2 regions of the Pseudoalteromonas sp. NZS71_1 genome follow, and region 1 is predicted to be linked to the other one. Evidence: predicted binding sites of a transcription regulator. Region 1 holds the regulator's gene; the other holds the start of a gene.
The links. Region 1 encodes NrdR, which represses ribonucleotide reductase genes. Its sites were predicted from a motif close to AAACACNANATNTNGTGTTT; they were not measured.

Region 1 (15,776 bases):
CCAGCTAATTACCTGCCCACCCAAAAGTGGTAATGGATAAAATGACCAACCAATTGATGCCGTGATATTAGTTGTTTTTCCATTTGGTAATTGGAATGAATTAGCCGCTATTACTTTACAAAGATCTGAAGCATAGCTGTCTATTTTATTGCATTTAAAATCACGTAATAATAGTAAAAACTCATCACCACTCCAACGTGCCACATAGTCAGAACCCTGCGTACGCGAATTTAATAATGCAGCCATTTGCTGTAAGCAGCTATCACCTGCAATTGGGCCATAGGCATCATTGATACGGCTGAAGTTATCAAAGTTAATAATTACCAGCACCAGTGACTTGCCTTGTGCCTGCAGCGATTGTGAATTACGTTGAAAGTGTTCAATATCTTTAGGGAGTTGATCAAACAAAAAGCGACGACTACGCAGCCCTGTTAGCTCATCTGAGTGACTAACTAATTTAAGCTGTGAATTCACTTGGCCTAATTTATCATTAGCTTGACGAAGCTCTAAGGTACGCTCGGTGATCAAGCCCTCTAATGCTTCTTGTTTTCTACGCTCTTGCGCTCTAAATACCCAAAAAATAAGGTAGAAAAGCAAAATAAAACCACTGGTAATTAAAAGCCTAAAGTAAATAGTTTCGTCAAAGCGCTCAGGCACTACAAAGCCGTATTCTACTTCTTGCGCTTTAGTCCAGTCTTCACCTTGGCGCTTCGCTTCTAACTGAAACAAAAACGAGCCTGGAGGCAAGTTAGTATAAATAGCTTCACGTCGCGTATTAGCATAGCGCCAGTCACTATCTAAGCCACTTAGTTTATATCTAAATTCAATACTGTTTGGTGCATAGTAATCAATAGCTGTGTAAGTTAGCGTTATATCACGCTCGTCTGTTTCTAATGATGGTTTTTTACCAAGCGCAGCGGTGGTTAAATGACGAAGTGGTGTTGTTATTGTTTCTATTGTTGGCTTTAATGCAAGCACACCAAATAGCTCTACATTTTTAGGTATTTCAACAACACCTTGTAAGCTTGGGTACCAAATAGAATTGCCGGTGTCTGCTACCGCATCATGCCCAAGCCCACTACAACATTGATTCGCTTTACCATCGAGTTGACGGTCAAAAGATGAAATCACTTCTTCAACTTTTAAGCTTTTTATCTCTGTTTTAAATTGCTCTACAGGCATTCTGTAAACACCTTTCATGGTGCTTACCCAAACATGTTTTAACTTTTCATCATATTCTAGGCTAAATATAGACCCATACGGTAAACCATTAGCGGCATCGAGTTGACGCCACTGCCCTTGCGTACTTCTGTAAAAAAGCCCATCGTTAAGAGAGCCGATTAAAATACCCACGCCATCTATATGTAGCACGCTAGTTACGTATGCACTTTCAAGTGTTGTTTGGTCACCAATTTTTTCAATGCCACGGTCTGTAAAGTAATATGCGCCTTTACTAGTACCAATCACACCAAAGTTTGTTTTATCCAATACGTAGGTAATAAACTTACTACCTAAAAAAGCGTTATATGCAAAAGGCGTTAAACCAGCATAATTTAATCGATATAAACCGCGTCCGGTACCAATCCAAAAACCGCCTTTACTAGAGCGACTTATTGCAAATACCGGGTTATCGCGAAGCGCTCGACCAGGGACGGTATAGAGTGTCTTGTTTTCAAAAACAAATAAGCCGCGCCCCGTGGCTATATATAATCGTTCACCATCGAATTGTAGATCGTGTACTGACGCGTATCCATATTTACTACTTGGAACTAAATTAATAAAACTTTTATCTAAATCGAAATAACCAATGCCGCTTTTGTTAGCAACCCACAGTTTTCCATCAGGAGCTTGGCTGATAGCCATAACAGACTCGGTCATATCTGAAACAGCTGAATGCCTTTCTACTCGCCCTTCATGGGCAAGCCATAAGCCTTCACTAAAACTTGCTAACCAAACGTTATTTTTATCATCTCTAAAAATATCAGCAAACCATATGCTTTGATCAAGTTGGCTTGGTTCTACCCATTGCCACTCACCGGTTTTATCTCTAAATAATAAACGTCCATAAGTCGAAACCCATAAGCCACCATCGGTATCACTCATAAACTTATAAACGGCTGAGTTATTTGCATTAGGTAAAGGAAAAGGTCTTAGTTCGTCATCTAAATCTAAAAAGTATGCACCTAGCTCAGAGGCTATATACAAATTACCGTTTAAGAATGATAAATCGTGCACTATGGTTTGCGCTAAGCGCTCTGGTAACGATATTTTAGCGGTAAGCTCTAAACGTAGTTTAGAGAAATCTGATGAGTTTTTAGTAAGGCGTAATAAATGACGATCATTAACCAGCCAAATACCTTCAGGAGAGAGTGCCATTTGGCTAACAGAGCCAACAATTTGGGTAATTACGGTAGCATTAACAATAGGTAGGGGACCATTTACTTGAGTGCGTAAATCAACTTGCCCTCTATCTACATAGTATAAACCATTAGCCGCAATCCATATGCTGCCTTTAGAGTCCTCAAGAATATCTCTTACCGGACCTTTAATATTAAACTCTTGTGCTGCAAATGTGGCTGGATTAATAACTACCAAGCCACTTTTAGTACCTACCCATAATAAGCCACTAGAATCGACTAAAAGTTTATTAATACCATTACTAGGCAAGAACGGGCTATTTTGCGTGTTGTAGTTTGTAAATGTTGTGCCATCAAAACGGCTTAAGCCAAACTGAGTACCCAACCACATATAGCCTTGCTGGTCTTGTACTACGCTTTTAAGTGATTGCGAAGGTAGACCATCTTTTATATTCCATTGCTTAACTACGTAATCACTAATTGAAGCCCAACTTGGTGTCGCGCACAACATCAGTACACAAACCAGTAAAAATCGCATCATATTGCTGCCACCTAGTTAAACAAATCAAATATAAAAAATTAAAAGGGTAGTAAACCCACTTTTATTAGCGCCTGTAAGCATATAAGCGAAAAAACGCCCGCAAGTATATCATCGGCCATAATACCTAAACCACCATGTACTCGTTTGTCTAGCATACGGATTGGGCCAGGTTTTGCTATATCAAAAAAGCGAAATAACAAAAAACCAACGAGTAATGTTTGCCAGCTAAGTGCTGCACCAATCATTGTAATGTAATAGCCTGCCACTTCATCCCATACAATAGCAGGATGGTCGTGCACGCCTAAATCATCAGCCGTTTTACCACAGGCCCATATACCAAATATACTGATCACTACTGCAAACACAATTTGCAACCATAGCGGATAATACATAGTCATAAAAATGAATGGCAGTGCAGCAAAAGTGCCAAATGTGCCAGGCGCTTTAGGGGCTAACCCAGTACCAAAACCCAAACCAAAAAACTGATGTGGGCGCTTTAAATTAAACTTTCGGTTTTTGTTCAAACCAGCTCCTTTACAAAATGCTCAAAACCTTGCTGCTTAAAATCAAACTTTTCACCGTTGTGTAATAGTTCAATTTGACCATCGCCACTTTTAATTTGGCCTATGCATGTTGCATCTACACCATATTGACGCAGTTTTATATCTAGCATACTTTTATTGCTATCAGGTACAGTAAAAATTAATTCGTAATCATCACCGTAACTGAGAATAAATGGCAGCTGCTGATTAAAATCAAGGCTTGCTTGCATTGCATCTGAAGTCGGAATACTTTCAATATTCACAACTGCATTTACTTGCGACATATCAAGTATATGACTTAAATCAGCGATTAAACCGTCCGATACATCAATAGCCGATGATGCAAGGCCTCGCAATACCTGTCCTGCAGCAACACGCGGTGTTGGAAAGTCAAAGCGCTTATTTAAGTACTTTAAATGCTCTGGCTCAATACTTATACCTTGTTTGCGAGACTCAATTGCAAGTCCAGCGTCACCTAGCGGACCTGTAACATAAACCCAATCACCCACTTTCGCACCACTACGGCGAAGTGCAGTACCTTCTGGTACAGTCCCTTTTGCACAAATAGTGATAGTTAATGGGCCCTGAGTAGTATCGCCACCTATAATTTGCACATTAAAGTATTCTGCAATTTCATGCATGCCTTCAGTAAACTCTTCAATCCACTGTGGGTCAATACTTGGCAAGGTTAACGCAACTGAAACCCATGTTGGCTCAGCGCCCATTGCCGCTAAGTCACTTAAATTAACAGCAAGCGCTCTGTGACCTAATGCACGAGGGGAAATATCATCAAAAAAGTGTACGCCAGCAACAAGAGTATCTGTTGTAACAGCAAGTTGGCAGTTTTGTGGAACGGTTACTAAAGCGCAATCATCCCCTATACCTAGGTTTACATCACGACGGGTGATCCCGCGACCTTTAAAGTAGCGGTTAATTAATTCAAATTCCTTCATACACAAAAAAGCCGGCCTATGCCGGCTCCCCTCTTTAACGGTTTACTTACTTGCGTAAATGCTTAACAGCTTTATCAAGTACACCGTTTACAAATTTATGGCTGTCTTCAGCGCCAAATATTTTGGCCAGCTCAATACCTTCGTTGATAGCAACTTTATAAGGTACATCTTCACGGAACTTAAGCTCATAGCTGCTTAAACGTAAAATTGCGCGCTCAACCATATCTAAGTCATTAAACGGACGTGTTAAATGTGGTGATACAGCTTCGTCTAGTTGCTTATAATTTACAGCAACACCCGTCGCTAAATCTTTAAAGTATTCAACATCAATTTTAGTAACGTCTGTTTCGATCAACATTTGTTGTTCGATATCGGCAATTAAATTGCCACTTATTTGCCAAGAATAAACGGCTTGGAGTGCTAAGATACGTGCTTTACGTCTTGCTGCTGGTTTCACAAAAATTCCTTAAACTTAAATTTTATCTAACACATTAACCATTTCAAGCGCGCCTAAAGCAGCTTCGCCGCCTTTATTGCCCATTTTGGTGCCAGCACGCTCAATTGCTTGTTCAATGCTTTCTGTGGTTAATACGCCAAATGCAACCGGGATATCATACTCAAGTGATACTTGCGCAAGACCTTTGTTTGATTCGCCAGCAACTAGGTCAAAGTGTGGTGTACCACCTCTGATCACTACGCCTAATGCGATGATTGCATCATACTCTTTTTTTGCCGCAACGCGTTTAGCCGCTAAAGGTAATTCTACCGCGCCTGGTACATAAATAACGGTAATGTCGTCATCAGATACGCCACCAGTGCGTTTTAGCTCATCAACAGCACCTGCAAGGAGGCTGCTACCGATAAAGTCATTAAAACGAGAAATGACAATGGCAAACTTTTTGCCAGGAGCGTACTTACTACCTTCAATAATTTTCATTTGATAACCCTAAAAATAAGTTCAAGCGGTTGCGATTGCGCAAAAATTGCTGCGCATCATACCATAAAAATAAAATAATAGCCTAGTTTAAGCGTGATGCTTATTGTGGCTCAACATAATCAACAACTTCTAAATGAAAGCCCGAAAGTGCATGGTACTTTTTAGGGCGACTCATTAATCGCATTTGTTTAATTCCAAGATCTGCAAGTATTTGCGAGCCTACGCCAACAGTACGAGATGTACCTTTGAATTTACGAGGCGTAACGCTTTCGCCAGCATCAGCTGCTGCGAATGCTTTTACAGTTGCCTCTAATTCTTCAGTGCTTTCTTGCTTACCTAAAATAACTAAAGCACCTTCATTTTTAGCGATATAAGCCATTGCTTCTGAAAGGCCCCAACTACGGTCAGCACTTCTATCTGAAAGTAGGATATCGTTAAAGGTACTTTGCAAATGTACACGTACATTTGTCGGTTCTTGCTCTTTTATATCGCCTTTAAGCAATACGTAATGTAATTGGCCGTCAATTGTGTCTTTGTAAGTAACTAAATCAAATTCACCGTGAATAGTTGGTAACTTACATTTTGCAACTTGCTCAATTGTTGTTTCGTTTAAGTTACGGTATTCGATTAAATCAGCAATAGTACCAATTTTAATATCATGCTCTTTCGCAAAAACTTCTAAATCAGGGCGACGCGCCATGGTGCCATCGGCATTAAGTATTTCAACAATAACAGATGATGCTTCAAGCCCAGCTAAACGCGCTAAATCACAGCCAGCTTCAGTATGTCCTGCGCGAGTTAATACGCCGCCAGGTTGTGCCATAATTGGAAAAATATGACCAGGCTGCACGATATCACTTGGTACTGCGCCTTTAGCTATAGCCGCTTGCACTGTACGCGCTCTATCTGCTGCTGAAATACCTGTAGTAACACCCTTTGATGCTTCTATCGACATTGTAAAGTTAGTTGAAAATGCAGCACCATTATTTTTAACCATTAAAGGTAAATCAAGTTGCTCACAACGCTCTTGCGTCATAGTTAAACAAATTAAGCCACGGCCATGAGTGGCCATAAAATTAATAGCTTGTGCACTAATATGCTCTGCGGCAATAATTAAATCGCCTTCATTCTCTCTATCTTCATCATCCATTAAAATAACCATCTTACCGGCTTTAATATCGTCGATGATTTCTTGTGCGCTGTGTAAATTCATAAATTTGCTCGTATAAGTTATCAGTTTCGTTATTTAATAAAACCCGCTTTAGCGAGTAAGCTCATCGAAATATCAGAGCCCGTTGGTTGCTCTGCACCTTTTATAAGGCGCTCTAAATAACGTGCAATTTGATCGACTTCTAAATTAACTTGAGTGCCTACTTTAAAGTGAGCAATTGTGGTTTGCTCACTCGTATGTGGAACAATTGTTAATTTGAATTTATTACCTTCTACAGCGTTTACTGTCAGGCTTATACCATCAATACATACCGAACCTTTGTACGGGATGTATTTCATTAAATTTTCTTCGGTTGTAAGCCAATATTCTGTTGCTCGAGCGTTTGCTGTAATGCTTGTAATAGTTGCTATGCCATCAACATGGCCAGATACTAAATGACCGCCTAAACGCGAAACAGGTTGCATGGCTTTTTCAAGATTCACCGTTTGCCCTAAAGCATAGTGAGCAAAACCGGTTAAACCAATCGTCTCGTTAGATAAATCAGCACTAAAACCGTCAATATGTTTATCAACTACGGTTAAGCAAACGCCATTGGTTGCAATGCTGTCGCCTAGCTTTACGTCTTCCATATCAAGGTCAGCACTTTGGATACGAATGGCTAAGTCGCCTTGTTTTTTTTGTAATAAAGCAATTTTGCCTGTGGCTTCTATTATCCCAGTAAACATAGCGCTACTCTTTTTATTAAGTGATTTTAATGAGTTTTTAACGCGGTGATACGTAAATCGTCACCAATGCGCGCACATTCATTAAATGTTAAATCAACGGTGTTTTGCATACTCGTCAATTCAGGAAAATTAACTAAACTTTTTGCATCATGGCCCATTAATTTAGGCGCCAAATAAAAAACAAACTCGTCAACTAAATCAAGCTCTGTCATTTTACCAGCAAGTGTTGCTCCGCTCTCAAGCCAAACATTATTAAACTGCAGTTGCCCAAGCTTTTCTAAAACAGCCTGTAAATCAACTTTGCCGTTACTTTCACTTACTTCAATATGCTTTACAAAATGTGGCCATTGCAGTGATTTATCAACCTTAGTCGTAAATATTATTACATCACTTTGGATTTTAAATAAAGCAAGGTTGGGCGTTAAACGATTCTGTGAATCAATTATAACACGCACGGGCTGGCGAAGCGGTAAATCAGTGGGAAGTGCATTCGGTAATTCGCTTAGTCGCACATTAAGTTTAGCATCGTCTACTAACACGGTATCGGCACCGGTTAAAATAGCGCAGCTTTGCGCTCGGTATAATTGTACGTCTTGGCGAGCCGCGGGACTTGTGATCCACTTACTTTGCCCATTTTTAAGCGCTGTTTTACCATCTATGCTTGCTGCCATTTTACAGGTCACATAAGGTAAGCCTTGTTCCATTCGCTTAAAAAAGCCAACGTTAAGTGCGCGAGCTTGTGATTCAAGTAATCCATAAGCAACTTCAATACCGGCATCGCTCAGTATTTTAAGGCCTTTGCCTGCAACTTGTGGGTTTGTATCAACCATAGCGGCAATTACTTTTACAACGCCCGCCTTTTTTAAGCCTTCAGCACACGGTGGCGTGCGCCCATAATGACTACACGGTTCAAGCGTTACATAAGCCGTTGCACCTTGTGCATTATTGCCAGCTATTGCCAGTGCATTTACTTCAGCATGGCCTTGACCTGCTAATTGATGAAAACCCTCACCAATTATTTGATTATTTTTAACTAATACACAGCCAACATTAGGATTAGGCGTGGTAGTAAAACGGCCTTTTTTGGCAAGCTCTATGGCACGTGCCATATACATTTCGTCATGTTCGGTAAAAGGAACTTGGTTCAGCATTTATTATACCAATTGCGTTAAATAAGTGGTCTATTATAGCGCTAAGAAAATAGCGCAATAACAAGGCGAAAATTATGACATATAGTTGTTCTATATGAATAATTTTTAACGCAGTGAGTGCGCTATTTAATGCGATAGAATGATCATGTTTTTAATAAAATTGGTATTACTCCCCTAAGCGGGCAATTTCTTCGCCAAATTCGCGTATATCTTCAAACGAGCGATAAACAGAGGCAAATCTTACGTATGCTACTTTATCGAGCTTTTTGAGGGCTTCCATAATGCATTCACCCACCAAATGGCTTGAAATTTCTCGCTCACCCGTTGCGCGTAGTTGCGATTTTATTATATTCACTACTTCGTCTACTTGCTCTGTGCTCACTGGGCGTTTTTCGAGTGCGCGATTTAAGCCATTTAATAATTTATCTTCGTTAAATGGTTCGCGGCTGCCGTCTTGTTTAATAACACGAGGCATAACCAGTTCAGCGCCTTCAAATGTAGTAAAGCGCTCGTGGCAGTCGTTACACTCACGACGCCTGCGAACTTGATGGCCTCCGCCAACAAGGCGTGAGTCAATAACTTTAGTATCTTTTGCGGTACAAAATGGACAATGCATAGCTCGGTACTTCCGTTTTAAAACAAAAAAGACCGCTAAATAGCGGTCTTTTATCTTAGCAAAAAAATAGAGCCTGTTGACCTTTCAGGATTAAATTTGTTCTATCTAGGGGTGATTTAATCGCGGCTCGAGATTTGTAACCTAGTGGGCTAAGTAAAAATCGAGCAACAAAGAGTAAATCGCCCCTAGAACGAACCCGAGGGCAGTGCATGTTTGGCATTTATGCTGCGTTATCGCCTATTTGTGTGGAGTAACCACACTACATAGACTCTGCCTTGCTTAAAAGCCAAACATACTACTGCAAATTAAACCTCGAAAGATAAACAGGCCCCTAGCTTATGTGCTCTAAATTACTGCCGCTTATGCAATTAAGCGTAAACAGGTAATTTTGCACAAATTGCTTTTACTTTTTCTTTAACTTGCGCCTGTACAGATTCATCAGTGATGTTATCTAGTACGTCACAAATCCAGCCAGCAAGCTCTTTTGATTCTACTTCAGTAAAACCACGGCGAGTAATTGCAGGAGAACCAATACGCAAACCAGATGTTACAAATGGTGAGCGTGGATCGTTCGGTACTGAGTTTTTATTAACTGTGATGTTAGCGTTGCCTAGGGCAGCATCTGCATCTTTACCAGTGATATCTTTATCGATTAAATCAAGTAAAAATAAGTGGTTTTCAGTTTTGTCAGAAACGATTTTGTAGCCGCGCTCTTGCATTACAGCAACCATTGCTTTTGCGTTTTTAACAACTTGTGTTTGGTATACTTTAAACTCTGGTTGAAGTGCTTCTTTAAATGCCACTGCTTTTGCTGCAATAACATGACATAAAGGACCGCCTTGGCCACCAGGGAAAACAGCGCTGTTAAGCTTTTTGTAGATTGCTTCATCGCCACATGCAGAAATAATCAAACCACCACGAGGGCCTGCAAGTGTTTTATGCGTAGTTGTAGTTACAACGTGTGCATGAGGAACAGGGCTTGGGTAAACGCCTGCCGCAATTAAACCCGCAACGTGAGCCATATCAACAAACAGATAAGCACCGATTTTGTCAGCAATTTCACGGAATTTAGCCCAATCAACAATACCAGAGTACGCTGAGAAACCACCAATAATCATTTTTGGCTTGTGCTCAAGTGCTAGTGCTTCAACTTGTGCGTAATCAATTTCGCCCGTTGCTTCATCTAGTCCGTATTGGATTGCATTGTAAAGCTTACCAGAGAAGCTTACGTGAGAACCGTGAGTTAAGTGACCACCATGAGCTAAGCTCATACCTAATACAGTATCGCCAGCGTCTAATAATGCTAGAAAAACAGCAGCATTAGCTTGCGAACCAGCATGTGGCTGCACGTTAGCGTAGTCAGAACCAAATAATTCGTTAGCACGGTCAATTGCTAATTGCTCAACAACATCTACATGCTCACAACCGCCATAATAACGTTTGCCTGGGTAACCTTCTGCGTATTTGTTTGTAAGCTGTGAACCCTGCGCTTCTAGTACGCGTGGGCTACAGTAGTTTTCTGAAGCGATTAGTTCGATATGCTCTTCTTGGCGAGCAGTTTCTTTGGTTATCGCGTCAAATAACTCTGGATCAAAATCCGAAATATTCATGCTACGTTCTAACATTGGGGTCTCCTAGGGCAACGTGTATGGTGTTTTTTAGAGGCTTTATTGTACGCTTTAAACGACTCTTTGCCTACGCTCTTAAGTTGAGGATATTTAAACAGGGATTGAAACTATTTCACAGCTCTTTTAAGATGATATTTTTTTATAAAGCCATAATAATTTTAAATGAATTATATTTACTACATTTAATTAGTAAATATAACTAAGTGTATTCATCCGTATAAAGTTATAAAAAAAGCGGCTCAAGCCGCTTTTCCTTTTAATTTAACTTAGCCTAATTTAGCGAGCATTTCGGTACGTAACTCGTCGTAATCGGCGTTCATATCGCTTGCTAGGCATGGTTTTGCTAGTGCATCAGCAAGTGGTTTTGGCATACCTAATTCAATATTTAGAATACCCTCTACGCTTTCTTTAAACTTAGCAGGATGAGCTGTCGCTAAAAAGATACCCGCAGTACCCGGCGCACGATTTTCAACAAGACCTTGGTAAGCAATAGCAGTATGAGGCTCCGCAACATAGCCAGTTTGTTGAATTTTTTTCATCACGGCTTGCGTGTCTTGCTCGTTTACGCTTGTTGAATAAAAATTATCGTAGCTAAACCAGTTATTATCTAACATTGTTTGTACACGCGGCCAATTGTTTGGCTTACTTACATCCATCGCATTTGAAAGCGACTCAAGCGTTGCGTTTGGCGTCCAGTTTTTATCAAGCATAAAGCGCGGCACAGTATCATTTTGATTTGTTGTTGCACTTAATTTGCCAACAGGTAAACCAATAACCGCACCAATCATTGCGGCGCACACATTACCAAAATTACCACTAGGTACTGATATATGTGCTGTTGCGCGCTTTTCTTTTGGTAGCTGTGCGATGGCTTCAAAGTAGTAACAAACCTGAGCAACTAAACGGCTAATATTAATTGAATTAGCTGAGTTAAGCCCAAGTGTTGATTTAACTTCTTCATCTAAAAAGGCATTTTTAACTAGCTCTTGGCAATCATCAAAGCTGCCCTCAACTGCATAACAATGAATATTGTTACCTAGCGTAGTAAATAGCTTTTGCTGAGCAAGTGAAATTTTGCCTTTAGGGTATAAAATAACAACATCGATATTTGGTTTATTGTAAAAAGCATGCGCTACAGCTGCACCGGTATCGCCCGATGTTGCTGTTAAAATAGTTACTTTCTCGTCTTTGTTAAACTGCGTTAAACACTCTGCCATAAAGCGACCACCAAAGTCTTTAAACGCAAGTGTAGGACCATGAAACAGTTCTAAACAGTATGTGTTCTCTTCAACTTCTACCAGCTTAACGGGAAAGTTAAATGCATTTTTAACCATTTGTGCCACAGTATCGCTTGGTAGCTCATCACCAATTAGGTGCGATAATATTTTGCCGCTGCGCGTAACAAAGTCCATATCAAGCAATGCATCAACATCGGACAGTGGCGGCAGTGATTCTGGGAAAAATACACCTTGGTTACGACCCAAACCTGTTTTTACGGCTTCAACGAACGACACTTTTTGTGAGCTATCTTTTAAATTATGTAATTGCATGACTACCTATCCTATAAAACTGTTAATTGACGCGTGCCGTCGTTATCTAATTTACAAATGTGGCAAAAGCCTTGCTCGTTAATGTAATTGGTCTCTAACCACTGCGCGCATTGCTGTGCAGCTTCAAGTGTTTTACATACGCTAAACAAGGTGGGCCCTGCGCCCGAAATACTGACTATTTCAGCGCCCAGTGCTGGCAAGCTTGCTTTGGCATCACTAAAACCTTTTATAAGCGGTGCGCGGTAAGGTTCTGCTATTTCATCTTTCATTATGCTTAGCGCATCGTCAAAACGATTAGTTAACAGTAAGCTACTAAATGCCGACAAACGCTGAGCAAACTCAACACTTGCATGCATGCTCAACTCTTTTGGTAAAACAGAGCGCGCTTTTGCGGTATTAAGCGAAAAACCAGGAAACGCAGCAACGTAGTACCAGTTTTCATCAACAGGCAGTGCAATCGATTTATCAGGAATTAAATCACCTGTTAACTGCAAACCACCTAAATAACATGGCGTAATGTTGTCGTAATGGCGACCACCGCTCACTACAGCTTCAAAGTCAGCCATAAGCTCAATAAGCTCAACCTGACTTAAATTAGTTTTTGCAAACTTATCAAGGGCAGCAAAAGTAGCCACTACCGAACACGCGCTAGAGCCAAGCCCAGAGCCAATTGGTAAGTTCTTTTTAAGCTCGAGCTTTACGCTTGGCATAGTAGGCGCAACATGCGCTCTAAAATGCACTAAGCACTGGTACGCTAAATTTTCATTAGCATCACTGGGTAACTTGTGAGCGTACTCGCCAGTGCAAATAAACTCATCGCTTGGTGCTGCGCTTACAACGGCTACATCGCCTAATAAACTGCCATCAATTGGCGCAAGCGCTGCGCCAAGTGCATCAAAACCCACTGCAAAATTACCAATAGACGCCGGAGCATATACTTCAATCATAACGAGCTCCTAGCGCGATAACGTTTTTAAAATATCAGCAAATACACCCGCGGCTGTTACTTCCGAGCCGGCGCCATAACCACGAATTACAAACGGACGTGGCTGGTAGTATTGGCTTAAAATAGCCAGTGCGTTTTCACCATCACGAATGACACTAAGCGCATGCTTTGCATCTACCGCTTCAATACCTACTTTACAGTGGCCTTCTTTAATTGTGCCTACATAGCGAAGTACCCTACCCTCGCTCGCAGCACTTTTGATACGGTCGTTAAAATCAGCATCTAAGCTTGGTAGTTTTGCCATAAACTCATCAACGCTATCACCTTGTGCAAAACCTGGTGGTAATACTGACTCAACTTCAATATCGCTTAGCTCTAATTTCATACCGGCTTCGCGAGCGATGATCAATAACTTACGTGCTACATCGGTACCCGATAAATCATCACGAGGATCTGGCTCAGTAAAGCCACTTTCTTTGGCTTTAATAGTTGCCTCAGAAAGTGATAAACCATCTTGAAGTGCGCCAAACATATACGAAAGTGAACCTGATAAAATACCACTAAACTCTAATAACTCATCACCGGCACCAAATAACGACTGTAAGTTGTCGATTACTGGTAAGCCTGCACCAACGTTTGTTTCGTATAAAAATTTACGATTATTCTTTTGCGTTGCTGCAATTAAATCTTGGTAATACGTGTATGAGCTTGTTGTTGCTTTTTTATTGGCAGCAACCACATGAAAACCTGCATTTAAAAAGTCTACATACTGCGCAGCAAGTGCATCCGACGACGTACAATCAACAAGCACAGGGTTTACTAAATGATTTTGCTTAACAAACTGCTCTACTAGTTTTAAATCAAACGCCTGCTCGGATGAGGCCAATTTTTGCTGCCAATCACCAAAAGCAATACCTTCACTATCAAGGTGTAATTGGCGAGAGTTAGCAACACCATACAAGTTAAGTTTAATATTACGTTTTTCCAGCCACGCTTGTTGGCGCTCAAGCTGATTAATAAGCTCTTGCCCTACTAAGCCACAACCTAGTAAAAACACATCAATTGACGGCACATGCGTGAAAAAGTTTTCATGACATATTTTTACGGCGTCGTTACAAAGTTCGCCATCAATTACTGCTGAAATAGCACTTTCTGTAGAATCCTGTGCAATTGCCACAATATTTACTTGCGCTTGTGCAAGCGATGCAAAAAACTTAGCCGCTAAGCCACGGTGCGCGCGCATGTTATCGCCCACTAAAGTAACAATGGCTAAATTGCGCTGCACTTGTACAGGCTCAATAAGCCCTGCTTGTAATTCAAGCTCAAATGCAGTTTGTAGCGCATCAAGTGCAAGTGCTAGGTCTGTTTCGTGTACACAAAAGCTAATGCTGAATTCGCATGATGACTGCGTGATCAATACAATTGATACGTTATCGTGAGCAAGCGCGTTAAATACCTTAGACGCCATACCTACTTTGCCTTTCATGCCTGGCCCTGAGACAGTTAGCATTGCAAGGTCTTGTAGGCTCGAAAGCGCTTTTACTGGCTCATCTGATGAATAATCGTTACCAATTAATGAGCCTTGTGCGTCTGGGTTATGCGTATTTTTAATTTCGCACGGCACGCCTGCTTTAGCACACGGTAAAATTGTTTTAGGGTGAAGTACTTTTGCACCAAAGTAAGAAAGCTCCATCGCTTCTTTATAAGATAAAAAATCTACTTTAGTCGCTTTTTTAATATAACGAGGATCAGCACTGTATACACCATCAACGTCAGTCCAAATTTGGCAAATCTCAGCTTCTAAACATGCCGCAGCAATGGCTGCTGAGTAATCTGAGCCATTACGGCCAAGCGTTGTAAGCTCACCTTTGTCATTACTCGCTGTAAAACCAGGCATGATATAGATAGTTGCAGGACTTTCTTTAAGCACAGCTTGAAAGCGCGCTTTACTTGTTACTAAATCAGCCTCGGCGTCGATATAACCGCCAGTTGAAGCGATACAGCTTGTTGCTTCTAAGTATCTTGCATCGTGCGAATTCAATAAAGCCTGCATTAAAGAAACACTAACGCGCTCTCCAAAGCTAATCACAAATGCGCGAACTTTATCGGGGCAACATTGTATAAGTGATACGCCATCTAGTTTATTTTTAAGCTCGCCTAAGTTTGGCCAACTTGTAACTACTACACCACTTTTTTCAACGTCAGCTTTCAAACCTTCACAGCGGCTAACTAATGCTTGCCATTGCTGCGAAAAGTCAGAGCCTTGTTCTGCAGCACTTGCAAGTGCAACTAGCGAATCGGTCATTCCACCTGGAGCAGAAAGTACCAAAAGCATTTCATCTTTTAATTGTGCTTTAACTAGCTGAGCTACCTGTTGTAAGCATGCATAGTCGGCAAGCGAAGACCCACCAAATTTTAAAACTCGCATTGTTTATGTTCCTCATCCCATAAAACGAAAAAAGGCCTGTGTTCTAAGTGAACACAGGCCTTTAAATTTGTTGCACCGACCTATGCCACTATCCAGTAAGAATGATGGTTGTAATAATAATGGTCAGTACGCGATTAATTGTTTTCATATGTTAAGACTGCCTTAACAAAGGCTATGCTGTCAACCCTAAATTAAAAGATAAAACAGCCTTTTTTAACATAAAAAAACCTA
Region 2 (15,776 bases), on a different contig from region 1:
TCAGTTAAGTTATGTGGTGGTATATTTGTAGCCATACCTACTGCAATACCCGACGAACCATTCACTAATAAATTAGGGACTTTCGTAGGTAACACGTCAGGGATGAACTCAGTGCCGTCGTAGTTAGGAACGAAATCAACCGTTTCTTTTTCAAGATCGGCTAATAACTCATGCGACATTTTTGCCATACGTACTTCTGTATAACGCATTGCCGCTGCTGAATCACCATCAACCGAACCGAAGTTACCTTGGCCATCTACAAGCATATAACGTAGTGAGAATGGCTGAGCCATACGAACTATCGTGTCATAAACTGCACTGTCGCCGTGTGGATGGTATTTACCGATTACGTCACCGACCACACGGGCCGATTTTTTGTAAGGCTTGTTCCAGTCATTACTAAGCTCGTTCATTGCAAACAAAACGCGGCGATGAACAGGTTTTAAGCCGTCACGTACGTCTGGTAATGCACGTCCTACTATTACGCTCATTGCGTAATCTAAGTAGGAGTTTTTTAACTCGTCTTCAATATTGACTGGCAGAATTTCATTGGCGAGATCAGTCATTTGATATCACATTCCTTCAGTATCAGCTCTCAACAACCCGGTATTGGGTATTAAGAGTATTGTTATTATTTCTAACAGCCATGCTATCACAATTAATTTTAATTTACAGGCGCAAAACTTTGCGATTTATCAATTTAGCCCTATATAATGGCCTCAGATTGACGAGGAAGTATTTTATGACCGAACATCAAAATGTAGATCACGCAGAAATAGCAAAATTTGAAGCCATCGCTGAGCGTTGGTGGGACCTAGACGGAGAATTCAAACCTCTTCACGAAATTAACCCGTTACGTTTAGACTTTATAGCAAACAAAACGCAAGGCTTATTCGATAAAGAAACACTCGACGTTGGCTGTGGCGGCGGTATTTTAAGCCAAAGCATGGCGCGTATGGGTGCAAAAGTAACTGGCATCGATATGGGCCAAGAGCCTCTAACCGTTGCTAAGTTGCACAGTTTAGAAACTGGCGTAAATGTAGATTATATAAAAGTGCCTGCAGAAGAGTTTGCAACACAGTACCCTGAGCGCTTTGATGTAATAACGTGTATGGAAATGCTTGAGCACGTTCCCGACCCAGCATCTATCATTCATGCTGTAGCTGCACTTGCCAAACCAGGCGCGGACGTGTTTTTTTCAACCCTGAACAAAACACCTAAAGCATATTTATACGCGATTGTTGGCGCTGAAAAACTCTTAAAAATGGTGCCTGAAGGTACACACGACCATAAAAAGTTTATAAAGCCTGCACAGCTTATTGCATGGGCAGAGCAAGCCGGTTTAAAAGTTCGTGCAAGTACAGGGCTTTCTTATAACCCACTATCAAAGCAATATACGCTCAATAGTGACGTTAGCGTAAATTACATACTTTATTTTGAGAAGTTAGCTTAATGGCTAACTCTCAAGCCCCCCTACCCCTTATTGAGTACGATGCATTTTTATTTGATTTAGACGGCACCCTACTCGACACCGCTGATGATTTAGGTGCCGCTTTAAACGCAGTCCTTATTAGCAATAAAATAGAACCTGTTAGTAGTGATATATACCGTCCTGCCGCATCTAACGGCGCAGGCGCATTATTAGAGGCTGGTTTTAAAGAATTATGGGCTAAACAACCCCAAAGCGAGCTTATAAAGCAATTAGTTGACGAGTACGCCACAAACATAGCAAATCACACACGTTGCTTCAGCGGAGTTGAATCGTTACTTATCGCCCTTGATCAGAAAAAAATCAAATGGGGGATCATGACTAATAAACCAGGGTTTTTAACCGATCCTTTAGTGGCAGCTATTCCCGCATTAAAAAATGCCAGTGTAGTAATAAGTGGCGACACATTAGCTGAAGCTAAGCCATCACCTTTACCACTGCTACATTGTGCAAAGCTTATGCAGGTAGAACCAAGCCGTTGTTTATACATTGGTGATGCACAGCGTGACATACAAGCAGGCAAAGCGGCAGGTATGCATACCGCAACGGCACTTTGGGGTTACATCCCAAGTATTGATGAAGCCAACAGCTGGAATGCTGATTTTAACTGGCAAAGCCCAATTGATGGTTTTAACCATATATAGTGCTATGTTAATTATTAAACACTATATATTGTGATTGTGTTAGTTTTCACACAAAGCCTGCTGATAAAAAAAGCAGTCAAAATTTATTTTTAAAATGAGTAAATTTAGCAGATCATTAGTTGATTTTTGCATATTTCAACTTAAATGATTGTTCGAAGGTGAGTGTCTACTAACACAAATGCGTTATCCCAAAGTTATCCACAAACAGGGGCAATTATGTCCCTTGCAAAACAACTCAGACCACACTATCTTGTGATCTCTAAATTGAACAACACCAGATATTGTGGCCAAATGTTATTCAATTAAATTCGCCAATACGGTGAAACCTATAATAAATGAGTATGTACCTTGCTTCGGCGAGGCATAAAGCATTGGTCAAAATACATAATTCCCAAGGAATACAGGCAAATGAACCAACAGTTATCTGTAAGCAAACGTGACGGGCGCAAAGAGCCTCTTGATCTGGATAAGATCCATCGCGTCATTGAATGGGCCGCCGAAGGTTTAAGCAACGTTTCGGTTTCGCAAGTTGAATTAAAATCGCACATTCAGTTTTACGATGGTATTCGTACTAAAGACATTCACGAAACCATCATTAAAGCAGCAGCGGATCAGATTTCAAAAGAATCGCCTGATTATCAATACTTAGCTGCACGTTTAGCTGTATTCCATTTACGTAAAAAAGCGTACGGTCAATTTGAGCCACCACGTTTATTTGACCACGTAACAAAAATGGTTGGCGATAAACGCTACGATGCTCACTTATTAGTAGATTACACAGAGCAAGAATTAGACGAGCTTGATGCATATCTTGATCATTCTCGCGATCTTAACTTTAGCTACGCGGCTGTAAAACAGCTTGAAGGTAAGTATCTCGTTCAAAACCGTGTATCGGGTGAAATCTACGAAAGTGCACAGTTTTTATATATTTTAGTAGCAGCGAGCTTATTCTCTGACTACCCACGTGAAACACGCGTTTCTTACATTAAGCGCTTTTACGACGCAGTATCGTTATTTAAAATATCTCTACCAACGCCAATTATGTCGGGTGTACGTACACCTACTCGCCAGTTTAGCTCGTGTGTATTAATTGAATGTGGCGATAGCCTTGATTCAATCAATGCAACGTCGTCAGCTATTGTTAAATACGTTTCACAACGCGCAGGTATTGGTATTAATGCTGGTCGAATTCGTGCGCTAGGTAGCCATATTCGTAACGGCGAAGCGTACCACACAGGTTGTATTCCTTTTTATAAGCACTTTCAAACAGCTGTTAAAAGTTGTTCGCAAGGTGGTGTACGTGGCGGCGCTGCAACATTGTTCTACCCGCTTTGGCATTTAGAAGTAGAGAACCTACTTGTACTTAAAAATAACCGTGGTGTGGACGACAACCGCGTTCGTCACCTAGATTACGGCGTACAATTTAATAAACTAATGTACTCTCGTTTAATTAAAGACGACTACATTACGTTATTTAGCCCATCAGATGTGCCTGGTCTTTACGATGCATTTTTTGAAGACCAAGCTGAGTTTGACGCGCTTTACGTAAAATACGAACAAGACGAATCGATTCGTAAAAAACGCATTAAAGCGATTGAGCTTTTCTCTATGTTTGCGCAAGAGCGTGCAAGTACAGGTCGTATTTATTTACAAAATGTGGACCACTGTAATACACACAGCCCGTTCATTGCTAAAGTTGCGCCTATTCGCCAATCTAACTTATGTTTAGAAATTGCATTGCCAACTAAGCCACTTAATAACGTAAATGACGAAGAAGGCGAAATTGCCCTTTGTACACTGTCTGCGTTTAACTTAGGTGCAATAGAATCACTTGATGAGCTCGAAGAGCTAGCTGAACTTGCAGTACGCGCACTTGATAACTTACTTGATTTCCAAGACTACCCAGTACCGGCTGCTAAAAATGCAACTATGGGTCGTCGAACGTTAGGTATAGGCGTGATTAACTACGCATACTACCTAGCTAAAAACGGTAAACGTTATTCAGATGGCAGCGCAAATGCATTAACACATAAAACCTTTGAAGCGATTCAATACTACTTGATGAAAGCATCAAACGAGCTTGCTAAAGAGCGTGGCGCCTGTCCTAAGTTTAACGAAACAACGTATTCACAAGGCATTATGCCAACAGATACGTATAAACGTGATTTAGATAAAATTTGTGATGAGCCACTTCATCTTGATTGGGATACACTACGTGCAAGTATTAAAGAGCACGGTATGCGTAACTCAACACTAAGTGCGTTAATGCCATCAGAAACATCGTCGCAAATCTCTAATGCAACAAATGGTATTGAGCCACCACGCGGACATATTAGCGTTAAAGCAAGTAAAGACGGTATTTTAAAGCAAGTTGTTCCTGAGTATGAGCGTTTAAAAGATCAATACGAGCTACTGTGGGACATTCCATCAAACGATGGTTACTTGCAGCTTGTTGGTATAATGCAAAAATTTGTAGACCAAACAATTTCTGCAAATACAAATTATGATCCAAACAAGTTCGAAGGCGGTAAAGTACCTATGCAAGTCTTATTAAAAGACTTACTAAGCGCGTACAAACTAGGTGTTAAAACCTTGTACTACCACAATACTCGCGATGGTGCCTCAGATATGCAAGAAGATACTCCAGAAGTGGAAGATGACGATTGTGAAGGCGGCGCGTGTAAAATATAACTGCTGATTTTTATTTTAAGCGGGCATTTAGCCCGCTTTTTCTGATAGTTTTTTGAGTGATAAACATGTCTTATACTACTTTTAGCCGAAACCATAATAACCAAATGCAAGAGCCAATGTTTTTTGGCCAAACTGTAAACGTATCTCGCTACGACCAACAAAAATACCCAATTTTTGAAAAATTAATCGAGAAGCAACTGTCTTTCTTTTGGCGTCCTGAGGAAGTAGATGTAAGTAAAGACCGTTTAGACTTTCAAGCGTTACCCGATCACGAAAAGCATATATTTTTAAGTAACCTCAAATACCAAACTCTACTTGATAGTGTGCAAGGTCGTTCGCCAAACGTTGCCCTACTTCCAATTGTATCGCTACCAGAGCTTGAAACATGGATAGAAACGTGGGCATTTAGTGAAACGATTCACAGCCGCTCATACACACATATTATCCGTAACGTAACACAAGCACCTGAACTTATTTTTGATGACATTGTTAGCAACGATAAAATTAGCGAACGTGCCGATGCCGTAACTAAATACTACGACGACTTAATCAACTCTGTATCGCTTTATAATTTATACGGTGAAGGCAAACACGAGATTAATGGTAAAACTGTTATCGTGAATTTGTTTGAGCTTAAAAAGAAACTTTACCTGGCTATGATGTCGGTAAATATTCTTGAAGCGATTCGCTTTTACGTAAGCTTTGCATGTTCGTTTGCGTTTGCTGAGCGTGAATTGATGGAAGGTAACGCTAAAATCATCAAGCTTATTGCGCGCGATGAGGCACTTCACCTTTCGGGTACTCAGCATATTTTAAACATTATGCAAGACGGTAAAGACGACCCAGAAATGGCGATTGTTGCAGCCCAGTGCCGCGACGAAGCGATTAAAATGTTTGTTGATGCTGCAGAGCAAGAAAAAGAGTGGGCTGAGTATTTATTTAAAGATGGTTCAATGATTGGCTTAAATAAACATATTTTATGTCAGTACGTTGAATACATTACTAATGCACGTATGACGGCGATTGGTTTGCCAGCACAGTTTGAAAATAACAGTAACCCTATCCCATGGATAAACTCGTGGTTAGTGTCTGATAACGTGCAAGTAGCACCACAAGAAGCAGAAATAAGCTCATACCTTGTTGGTCAAATAGACTCGCAAGTTGATGCATCAGAATTTGGTGATTTTGATTTATAATGAGTGACAAGTCTACTGCAAGTGTAACACTTGCAGAAAACAGCCAGTGTATAGAGTTTACCGCTGGCTGCCCTTCTCTTTTACACTGCTTAGAATCCATGAAAATAGACGTCGCATTCCAATGCCGTGAAGGTTACTGCGGCGCTTGTAGAGCAACGTTAGTGTCAGGTAGTGTTGAATATAACGAAGAGCCCCTTGCATTTGTGCGCGAAGGCGAAATACTCCTGTGCTGCTGTAAACCCAATGGCAATGTAAGTATTAATTTAAAGTAGTCTAAACGCTAAATACAGTTTATAAACGCCAATCTAATTGTTTGATACCCGATAACTAGCTCTTTAGCTTATTTACGTATCACTGAACGAGCTTTACACGCATTGAAACTGATGCGCTACGCCCTAAATTATCAACCACTCTTACGTCAAATTCGCCTACTTGCGGGTGCCAGAAAAAAGGCGTATCTCGCTCTACTTTACCAACAAAGCTGTTATCTACAAACCAATATAAAATACGTGAATCTGTATCTGTGATTGCGCTAAAAGGCAGGCCTTCTTTTTTCAATTTACTGGCTCTTATCGTGTAGCTAATTAAATTACTCGGGGATGTAATACTCGGTGCTGAGCCTCGTGTACTCGTGTCATTAATTAAGCATGAATCTAAATAAGGTGGAGGCTGGCGTTTAACAATGCCTGCTTGTTTAAATAATCTGACTAAGTCAGATGGCCAAAATTCATAAACTGCCTTTGTAGTTGTAGATTCAACATACTGACAAGCACGTAATCCCGATACTTTATCAATATAAATTTCACGATGTACATCGGACACTTTAATTGGCGACTTACCTGGAATAAAAAGCCCTTTTTCTGTTTTAGGGCAATGCACATTAGGTAAATCACCTGTTGTTGAACAAATATCTACTTCTGTAATATTTAAACCACCTGGTTTTATATTGCCTTTGATTAAGCCATAACTATCTAATGAACGTATTATTTCAAAAAATAAAGGCGCGGCTGCTTGTCGCCCAATAAAAGATGGGTGCCCTTCTCCTGAGAAATTACCCACCCATGTAGCTAAAACATACGGACCTACAATACCTACTGACCATGCATCGCGAAAAGCAAATGAAGTACCTGTTTTCCAATATACAGGATATGATTGTCTTCTTTCTTTTTGAAATGAAATTTCATCAACTGCACTATTTTTACTTAGCATTTGTAAAGTCAGGTAGGCTGCCTCTGGGCTGATGAGTTGCTTGATATGATTGTTTTGATTATTTGGGTTGTTTTCGTTAATAACAGTGGCGTCTTTTTTTAATATAACTTCATCCTTATACACCCCTAAATTAGCTAACATAGCGTATAACTTAACGAGCTCTAGCATCGTTACTTCAATGCCGCCCAGCGCAAGCGCTAAACCATAAAACTCTTTGGGCTGAAGCTTTTTAACATCGGCTGCAACGAGTAAATCGTATAGCCCAACTTTTTGTAAGCGATACATCAAATTAACAGCAGGCACATTACGGCTCAGCACTAGCGATTCAGTAGCCGATATAGGCCCTAAAAACTGCTGATCGTAATTCTCTGGTGTATATCCTCCAAAGCGTTTGGGGGCATCTTTTACAAGCGTTAATGGATGAATTAACCCTTCCTCTATAGCAAGCGCATAAATAAATGGTTTAAGGGTTGAACCTGGTGAACGTTTAGCTCTTACACCATTTACTTGACCGCTAATGTCATTATTAAAAAAATCCACAGAGCCTAATTCAGCAACTACTTCCATAGTTTTATAATTTAGTAAAATAGCAGACGTATTACTGAGCCCGTCTCTATGCCTGCGATTAATGTAATTTCTTGCATGGCGCTGAAGTAAGTTTTGTAAATTAAGGTCTATCGACGTTTTATATTCTCCATGCTTTAGGTGCGGGTACTCGCTTTGTAAATTATCAATAAAATGTGGGGCTTCAAAAGGCAAGTCTGAAGAGGCATATACCTTTATCGGTAATTGCATAGCTGCTAGCCAGTGTTTATCGTCTGGGTACTTTTCAAGCCAACGAGTAAACAGTTTTTTTCTTGTTTCTAGCAATACGAGTTTAGCCGATTTTTTAATGGGATTTCGTTTGGTTGGGTTTTGCGGGATTAAGCTAAGTAATAATGACTCAGGTAAATTAAGATCAATAGCTGGTTTCTTAAAATAAATTAAACTGGCTGCACCAACACCTTCAATATTTGATCCATAAGGCGCTAAGTTAAAATACGCCTCGAGTATTTGATTTTTACTGTAGTGTCGCTCAATTTGTAACGCTCGAAGTATTTGTTCTACTTTTCCAAAAATAACATGCGTGTTCATCCCAAAGTGCAACCGGGCTACTTGCATTGTTATTGTTGACGCACCGACTCGGTGACTTCTTTTAATATAGCTAGTATAAAACGCATTTATTAAAGCAATAAAATCGACACCAATATGCTCATAAAAGTCTTGGTCTTCATACAGTAAAGTAGCTTGTTGAATGCTCAAAGGGATTTTATCTATTGGCGTCCATAATCTATATCTATCGTCTGCGGCTAAATTTAAACGAAGTAATTTATCACTGCTATCGTAAAAAGCCGTTGAGTAAGCATTGGGCTGGGTAATATCAGGCTTTGGAGTAAACAAATACAACAGCACTGCAAGCAGTGCTGTTGTAAAAAAAGCCGTTTTTATTATAAAACTAAACTTTTTATTTAGCGGCGGTAACATCAAAACGACCCGATTTTGAGTGCGCTTTAATACTTAAATCATACATAGATTCAGCATAAGCCGATGGCACTACAAAGCTGCCAGATGCAGTAGCCTTAATCTTGTAAGTAAGCTCAGTCATGCTATCGCCAAAGCTGCCATATAATATAACGCGATCCTCTCGTATATCTTTATAATCAGAGGTCCAGCGATTATAACTATTGCGAACGCTGTCTCTGAGTACTTCAAACCCACCAGGTAGTAAATCAATAACAGCAACATCCGAAATATTTTTACCCGTTGTACTACGCACTCGTAATACAACGTTTAGTTCTTGACCTTGAACAGCGGTGGTTATCACATTACCTTTATCGTCTTGGTATTCTCTGACAACTTCTAAACCATTACTTAATGACTTTTGTGGCACGTTTGTATCAAAACCAGCTTGGCTCATCATGTAAAATGAGCGAGGTGGCGCTAATACATCAAGCGTTTTAACGTCATTTAAAAACGAGGCTTTAGGATAAGGTGTATAGGTTACGTCTAATGCCTTTTTTTCTGCCATTGTCGTTGTTGCCATTATTTTTACATCTTCAGGCTGGGCTTGTGATAACGCAACTTTTGAGTATGCCGTCATAGCAAGTACAGACCAAGCAGACGACAACGTGTTGTAGTCTCCTTTAAAAATAGGGTCAACGACATTAAACAAATCATCTTTAGTTAACTGCTTTAAGCGAGCAGGAAAATGTTTTGATAACAAATAAATATACTGTCCGTCGTGAGCTAAACGTGAGTCGTAAGCGCCCCAATTATCGTGTTGGGTATCTTGCCCAATTTTATAGCTATTGATCAGTGCTTGCGCTTTGTCGCTTGCACGTAATAGCTGATAAGTTGCGCCCATAAACGCGGACGTTATATCTTGTTGCCATACTTTGCTATTACTCGCATTTACACTTTTTTCTAAATCAGATAAGTAATTAGTTGTTACCTCACCTTGTCGTGTTAGCAAATAAATGGCATAAGCGCGGTTTCTGTCATTCGTCTCTAAAGATCCGCTCGCTATACTGCGCACACCTTCAAAACCACTGCTCCACATATCATAAGGTATTGCTACGCCCGCTTCTTTTGCATCTAATAAAAAATGCATAACATAAAGAGAAGAATAAATAGATGCACTAGAATTACCCGGCCATAACATAAATCTGCCATCAGGTAACTGACGTTGACGAAGGGTATCTATTAAGTTGTTTATACGCTCATGTTTATAAGATACATCGCCCATATAACTTGGGTGTTCTAAATAACTCAGCACCGGAAACACACTACTCACTACTTGCTCGGTACACATATGAGGAAAGTTATCTAAATAATTAATAAGACCATCAACAAGCGCTAACGGGCTTTGTGAAGCGGTAATATTATTTTGTGATAAGTTAGGATATAGCTGTCTCGAAACCGCTATTTCTTTTTTACCTGATTCACTAAAGCCACTTTCAAAGCTACTAACAAATGCAACCGCAGGGCGCACACTTAACGTTGCCGTGCGTTGGCTAACATTATCACCCGATAACGCAGTAAATGTAATTGATGCAGCGCCAAGCTTATCAAGCACTTTCACTCTAAACGTTAATGTGTCTTCTGATTTTTCATCAATATTTAGCGTTAATTTTTTATCGCTTATTATTTCAATGTTGCTTGAAGTAAGCGCTTCTACCGTAATTGGCAGTTGTTTACCTGAATCCTCAACGCCATTAGCAATACCAAGTACAATATTAAACTCATCGCCTGGTGCTGCTGTCGTTAATACATTAGGAGTTAATACAAAGGGCCCTTTCACAAGTGTTGTACTTTCTTTAACACCAACACCCTCGTCATTTACGGCAATAGCAATTACACGTACCTGACCTGCAAAAGTATCTGGGATAGTAAACGTATGTTTTTTCGTTTTAGCATCAGCCGATAAAATACCAGACCAAAATGCGACTGGTTTTTGTACCTTACGAGAAAACGGGTTAAGTTGCTTGCTCTTGCGGTTCATTGCCATTGAGTCAGCATAACCACCACCCGCAGCTGCAAGCTCTTGCACTAGTTTAAATTCAGGTAAAATAAGATCAACAATTTGCATAGTACTAACTTCTAAAGCACGTTTTTGTAAGAAGTGATTTAACGGCTTTGGCGTCCGATAATTCGCCACTTGTAAAATACCTTCATCTACAGCAAATAACAGAACACGTGAAGGTGATTTGGCACTATATGAAATGACTAAATCGTCACCTGGTTTTACTTTATCAGGTATGTTTACGTCAAAATCTATTGCGCGTTTACTACGATCAATCGCAAATGGTTTAACTGCGTAGCTTAATGGGCTTGTAAATATTTCTTTCGATTCGAGGCTTCGAACAAATGAAACATTAACATACGCATTGCCTTCTATCCCTTGAGGTAACGTTATTGTTTGTATGCTACTTGTTGTTTTACTCTCAAACCATTTAAAAGCGTGTACTTTATTGGTTTCAATTGTAATTAAACCCGAGCCAACATAAGGCGCTACAATACTTATTTCGATTGTTTCGCCAGGTTTGTAATCCGGTTTATTTAATTGAACTTGCAGTTCAGCATTTTTTTCAAGCTTACCCGCTAAGTTACCCGTGCCGGTTATCGTAAACGATACCCTACTGACGGTATTCCCTTTGCCATCAACGAGTTCTATTAAGTAATCACCTGGTTCAGCAGTGGGTAATTCGTAGTTTGCGCCATCTTGTTTAATGTAAAACGGGTTGCTTGATATCTGTTTGTTTTTTCTAACCGATTGGTACTTATAAGTGCCGTTATTTTGTTGCACCAACGTAGATACATATTGTTGTTCTATTAAATTTAGCGATAAATCATCACGAGCTACTTGCTCAGTTTCTGAATTAATATTAATAAATTTTACAACACGTTTTGACTCTTTTGATATGTAGCTTAAATCGCCATCGGCTTTATAACCAACTAACTGCTCAACGGGTGAAACAAGCACCGAGCTGCTTGCACGAACACTTTTACCACCGCCTTCTTCATACCCTTGTACTGCAAAATTTAACTGATAAGTACCTGCCTCATAGCGAGTTAAGTCAATATCAAATTCTGCCTTGCCTTGTTCATCAGTTTTGGTTTCGGTTAATGATTCATAACTGTGTCTAATATTTTTTCCTTCACTGTGGGGATCAGAAAACACATAATCTTTGTATTCATTAAAGTAAAAACCAGCTGGAGATAAATGTAAATCAGCAGTAACACGTCTATTTTGAGCAGGTGTACCAAATAAGTTTTGAAGGCTCACCAATGCTTTAAATTTTGAGCTGTTTACCCACCCCTTTGCAGATGATTGAGAAAATTGACTACTAATTTTCAATCTATCGGGTACAAACTCTTCAACTTTAAACTGAGTACTGCCTAATTGGTCGCGGCTATTATTATTTTTAATAAGTTGGACCGATACATAATACGTTCCGGTATTGGCGCTATTTTGTGTTTTAAAGTCAAAATCAAGCAATCCATACTTATCTAAGCTCACTCGTTTATTATAAACAGTTGTCCCTTTAGGATCGGTAATTATAAGTTCAAGCGGTATATCGCCCAGTTTTGCAAAGTTTTGTTGCTTCACAATCGTGGCAAGTTTAACACTATCGCCTGGTCGATAAATTCCACGGTCAGAAAAAACAAACGCATCTATTTTATTACTACCACTGAGCCCAGAACTTACACCGCCGGTATCAAACCGAGAGTAGTTAACCATTCGAGCATAGCGATTATAAGGAATAAAAGACATGTCACTTTTAGTTTCGACTACAAAAGCAACGGGAGTTTGATCATCAGTAAACCACGTTGTGTTGTCGAAAAATGCGTGCCCCTCAGAATCTGTTTTAGCATTTAAAATAACTAATCCGTTTTTACCCAATAACGACACCTTCGCTTTTGCTACCGGTTTTCCTGTTTCAATAGATTGGACAAATATATCGCGAGATCCATCTGCATTATTTTTTACCAAAATACCTAAATCAGTAATAAGGATAAGTCGTTTTTCTTGGGGTCCATATACGTAATTATCTTCTGTATTTAACGCTTGAGCATTTATAAAAAATAAGCCTAAACCAACTGACTCATTATACTTACTACTCAAATCAATAGATGAATAGACCGCTTTTTTAGGGTGCTCCGATTTAAAATTAACTTGTCTGGTAAAAATTGAACTTATGTTTTCTTCTGTAAAGTAATAATTATTAAATTCTGGATTAGAAATATCACCACTGGTTTGACTTATAAGGTGGTTAATTTGATTGGCTTCTACCCTACCTACTTTAACTTGAAGTGCGTTTACACCGCGGGTCAAAAATGACAATTTATGATCGCCATTTTTTGATAATATAGAGCCCTTAGACATAATATTTACTTGTGTCGGATAAGCCGGCGTATCTAAAATAGTGTCGTATTTATTCACCATCGTAAACTCACCCGTCGACTTTAATCCCTTATCAATCGCGATATAAACTTGCTGGTTTTGAGGGGCGTCAAACGTAAAACTGTGTAACTTAGTTGTATCTTGCGCGGTAGGAATAGCATTTAACTTAACTTTTTGAGATTGCTTAAGCACTGCATCAGTAACCTCTCGTGGACTACCGAAGTACTTATAATTACCTTTTGAATCTTTAGCCGGTAATACGTAAGCAGTCGTTTTACTAACCACATCTTGCGATGAAATATCATCTGTGAAGTCTAAAACAAGTGTTTGTTCGGGCTCCCCTTGCGTATTTTTTACCATCAACACTTTGGCAGTATTTACTCTAAAAAAGCTATTTACACTTGGGATCAACACAGCGTCTTTAATCTCTACTGTTGTTTGAGAAGGACCCATAACCGGCTTTACACCGTTATTAAGAACAAAATACAGATAGCTTTCGGTATCTTGAATACGTATTTGCTCTGAAGTAATGTAAATCTCTCGTTGATGCTTGTCGTAAGTAACATCAAATTTATATTGTGCGAGTTCGTTCTTGCCATCTTGCTCAAGTGATTGAGTCAGCTTTAGATTGTTTTTTATGGTGCTTATATCTGTTGGGTGAGTCGCTTTTAATGTTGCAACCACCTTGTGACTTTTTTTAACGTTAGGGTCTTGATAAAAAGCGAGCGAGCTTAGTGTTAGTTCAAAGTTGGGAGTTTTAAATACATGCTCATTATCGCTTAGATGTATATCACTTTTAAAAATAGATGAATCAAAACGTACCTTATATTCTTGCCCTGCTGACCAATCTTGTTTTGGGATAAATTTAAGCTGGCTTTCACTATTCCAAGACCACTGTCCAATTAGCTCAGGCGTGACTTTTATACCTGTGGGAATCACTTTGCCAACAAGCGCAAGCTTTGCGACAGAGTAAGACACTGCATCCGTGTTTTCTACATCATCTAAAACGGGAGTAAAATCAATATAAAGCGGTTCAGGGTTTAAAACATCAGATAAAGTGGTAACAGCAGGTGTAGAGTGAGTTGCTTTGTAACTAATTGGCTGTGGTAAGGAAAGAAAAAAACAATAGCCTGCTATAATTAATATCAACATTAGCACGGCGCTAAAAAATGCTGTTTTGCGCTCTTTAGCAAACCTAAGCACATTATTTATAGCAGTAATTAACCATTTCGGTTTATGCCAAATAATGACACCAAATACATTTAAAATAACAAAAAATGTGGTCAGTAAAACCCACACACTGCCAACTGTTTTTTCGGTTACATTCACGTTGCCAAGTAAGCTTGCAACCAAACTAAACAAAACCGTTCCTATGGCTGAAAAAGCAATACTCATAAATAAACTAGCTATTTTGGGAGCGAGTTTACTTTGTTTAAGATTAACCTCTTTTGGGTTAGCCTCTTTTGAATCGGTTTTTGTATTCACGTTCAAAATCCTTTTTCTTTATACTGCAATATCAATAAATGAGAGAACTCATACTTATAATCTGGTTATTTATATTCTTGTGGGACGAAACGGTAATGCCCCGTAATTTTAAAATCGAAAAGCATGTCGCTTTTTTCAGGTCCTCGACCAATATTATGAACAATTAATGGATTCCCTGTGTCTTTTGCTAACTCATTCACAACCATACCAATGTGCGGCAAATTACCTGGCAGCATCCACGTTACAATGTCACCCGTTTTATAGTCGTTCACGTTACTTGATTTAGCGAGCACTTGGCCATGATTTTTAAAGTAAGCCTGTAAGTTTGGCACACGGCGGTGGTCTATATTTTTATCCGGTTTGGTTAAACCCCAAATACGCTTAGAGGGATATAGCTCAAAGCTTTTTAACATGTCCTCATGCACAAGCTTTTGCAAATCAATACCTAAAAGTCGATATGATCGAATAACTACATCGGTACACACCCCTACATTAGCGGGCACATCGCCACCCGGATAAGTAATAGAGCGATAAGACCCATCATAGGTAACGTTATGTGTTGTTCTTTCAAGTAACGCAGCCACAATATCGTCATCAAACGATGCCGCATAGGCATTTACACTAAGTAAGCTCAGTAAAAAAAAGTAAAGCGTGTCATATGCAATCCTTTGAAAATGTTAATTAACTACAACGCTTGAACCACGTGTTCAGGCACGTTTATTTTATTGCCATTATTTGTAAAGTGCTTATCAAGACCATACGCCATTACTTCAAGTGGTGCAGCATCATAACCAACCTGCTGAATTTCGGTTATGTAACGCAACATAAAAGCCCCTGCACCAAGTTCACTCCATTGGGCTACGTGAACAAGTTCATGAAAATGCACAGCTAAATTATCAGCTACGTAAGGAAGCATGTAATAAGTGTTTTTGTATGTGGTGCCTGCGGCATTCATGTCAATAAAATCGTCTAATCCCATTTCACGCAAAAAAGGAAAGTTAGGTTTGGGTATTTCATCGACAATAACGTAAAAGGCATTTTTTTAAAAATTCGACAGGATAAAACCCTGCAAACTCACTATCAAATTTCTCACAGCTAATTCTTTGGGTTTTATATTT

Region 2: nrdA (class 1a ribonucleoside-diphosphate reductase subunit alpha) is a predicted target of NrdR. The motif match lies at 2,403-2,422, and genes of this name have one in related genera.

What each region holds. Positions count from the first base shown of each region.
Region 1 covers NZ_JADYXM010000009.1:159,913-175,688, reverse strand. Annotated here, with positions in the region: gene I6F43_RS14190 (ligand-binding sensor domain-containing diguanylate cyclase) at 1-2,898, opposite strand, end outside; gene I6F43_RS14185 (phosphatidylglycerophosphatase A family protein) at 2,937-3,422, opposite strand; gene thiL (thiamine-phosphate kinase) at 3,419-4,393, opposite strand; gene nusB (transcription antitermination factor NusB) at 4,440-4,850, opposite strand; gene ribH (6,7-dimethyl-8-ribityllumazine synthase) at 4,866-5,330, opposite strand; gene ribBA (bifunctional 3,4-dihydroxy-2-butanone-4-phosphate synthase/GTP cyclohydrolase II) at 5,431-6,543, opposite strand; gene I6F43_RS14160 (riboflavin synthase) at 6,573-7,226, opposite strand; gene ribD (bifunctional diaminohydroxyphosphoribosylaminopyrimidine deaminase/5-amino-6-(5-phosphoribosylamino)uracil reductase RibD) at 7,253-8,377, opposite strand; gene nrdR (transcriptional regulator NrdR) at 8,544-8,993, opposite strand; gene glyA (serine hydroxymethyltransferase) at 9,362-10,618, opposite strand; gene thrC (threonine synthase) at 10,888-12,171, opposite strand; gene thrB (homoserine kinase) at 12,183-13,118, opposite strand; gene thrA (bifunctional aspartate kinase/homoserine dehydrogenase I) at 13,128-15,545, opposite strand; gene I6F43_RS14125 (response regulator) at 15,774-15,776, opposite strand, start outside.
Region 2 covers NZ_JADYXM010000016.1:56,796-72,571, forward strand. Annotated here, with positions in the region: gene gyrA (DNA topoisomerase (ATP-hydrolyzing) subunit A) at 1-566, opposite strand, end outside; gene ubiG (bifunctional 2-polyprenyl-6-hydroxyphenol methylase/3-demethylubiquinol 3-O-methyltransferase UbiG) at 743-1,453, shown strand; gene I6F43_RS17620 (HAD family hydrolase) at 1,453-2,133, shown strand; gene nrdA (class 1a ribonucleoside-diphosphate reductase subunit alpha) at 2,542-4,824, shown strand; gene nrdB (class Ia ribonucleoside-diphosphate reductase subunit beta) at 4,890-6,020, shown strand; gene yfaE (class I ribonucleotide reductase maintenance protein YfaE) at 6,020-6,292, shown strand; gene pbpC (penicillin-binding protein 1C) at 6,372-8,753, opposite strand; gene I6F43_RS17645 (alpha-2-macroglobulin family protein) at 8,734-14,658, opposite strand; gene I6F43_RS17650 (DUF1287 domain-containing protein) at 14,724-15,323, opposite strand; partial or broken gene I6F43_RS17655 (hypothetical protein) at 15,344-15,776, opposite strand, start outside.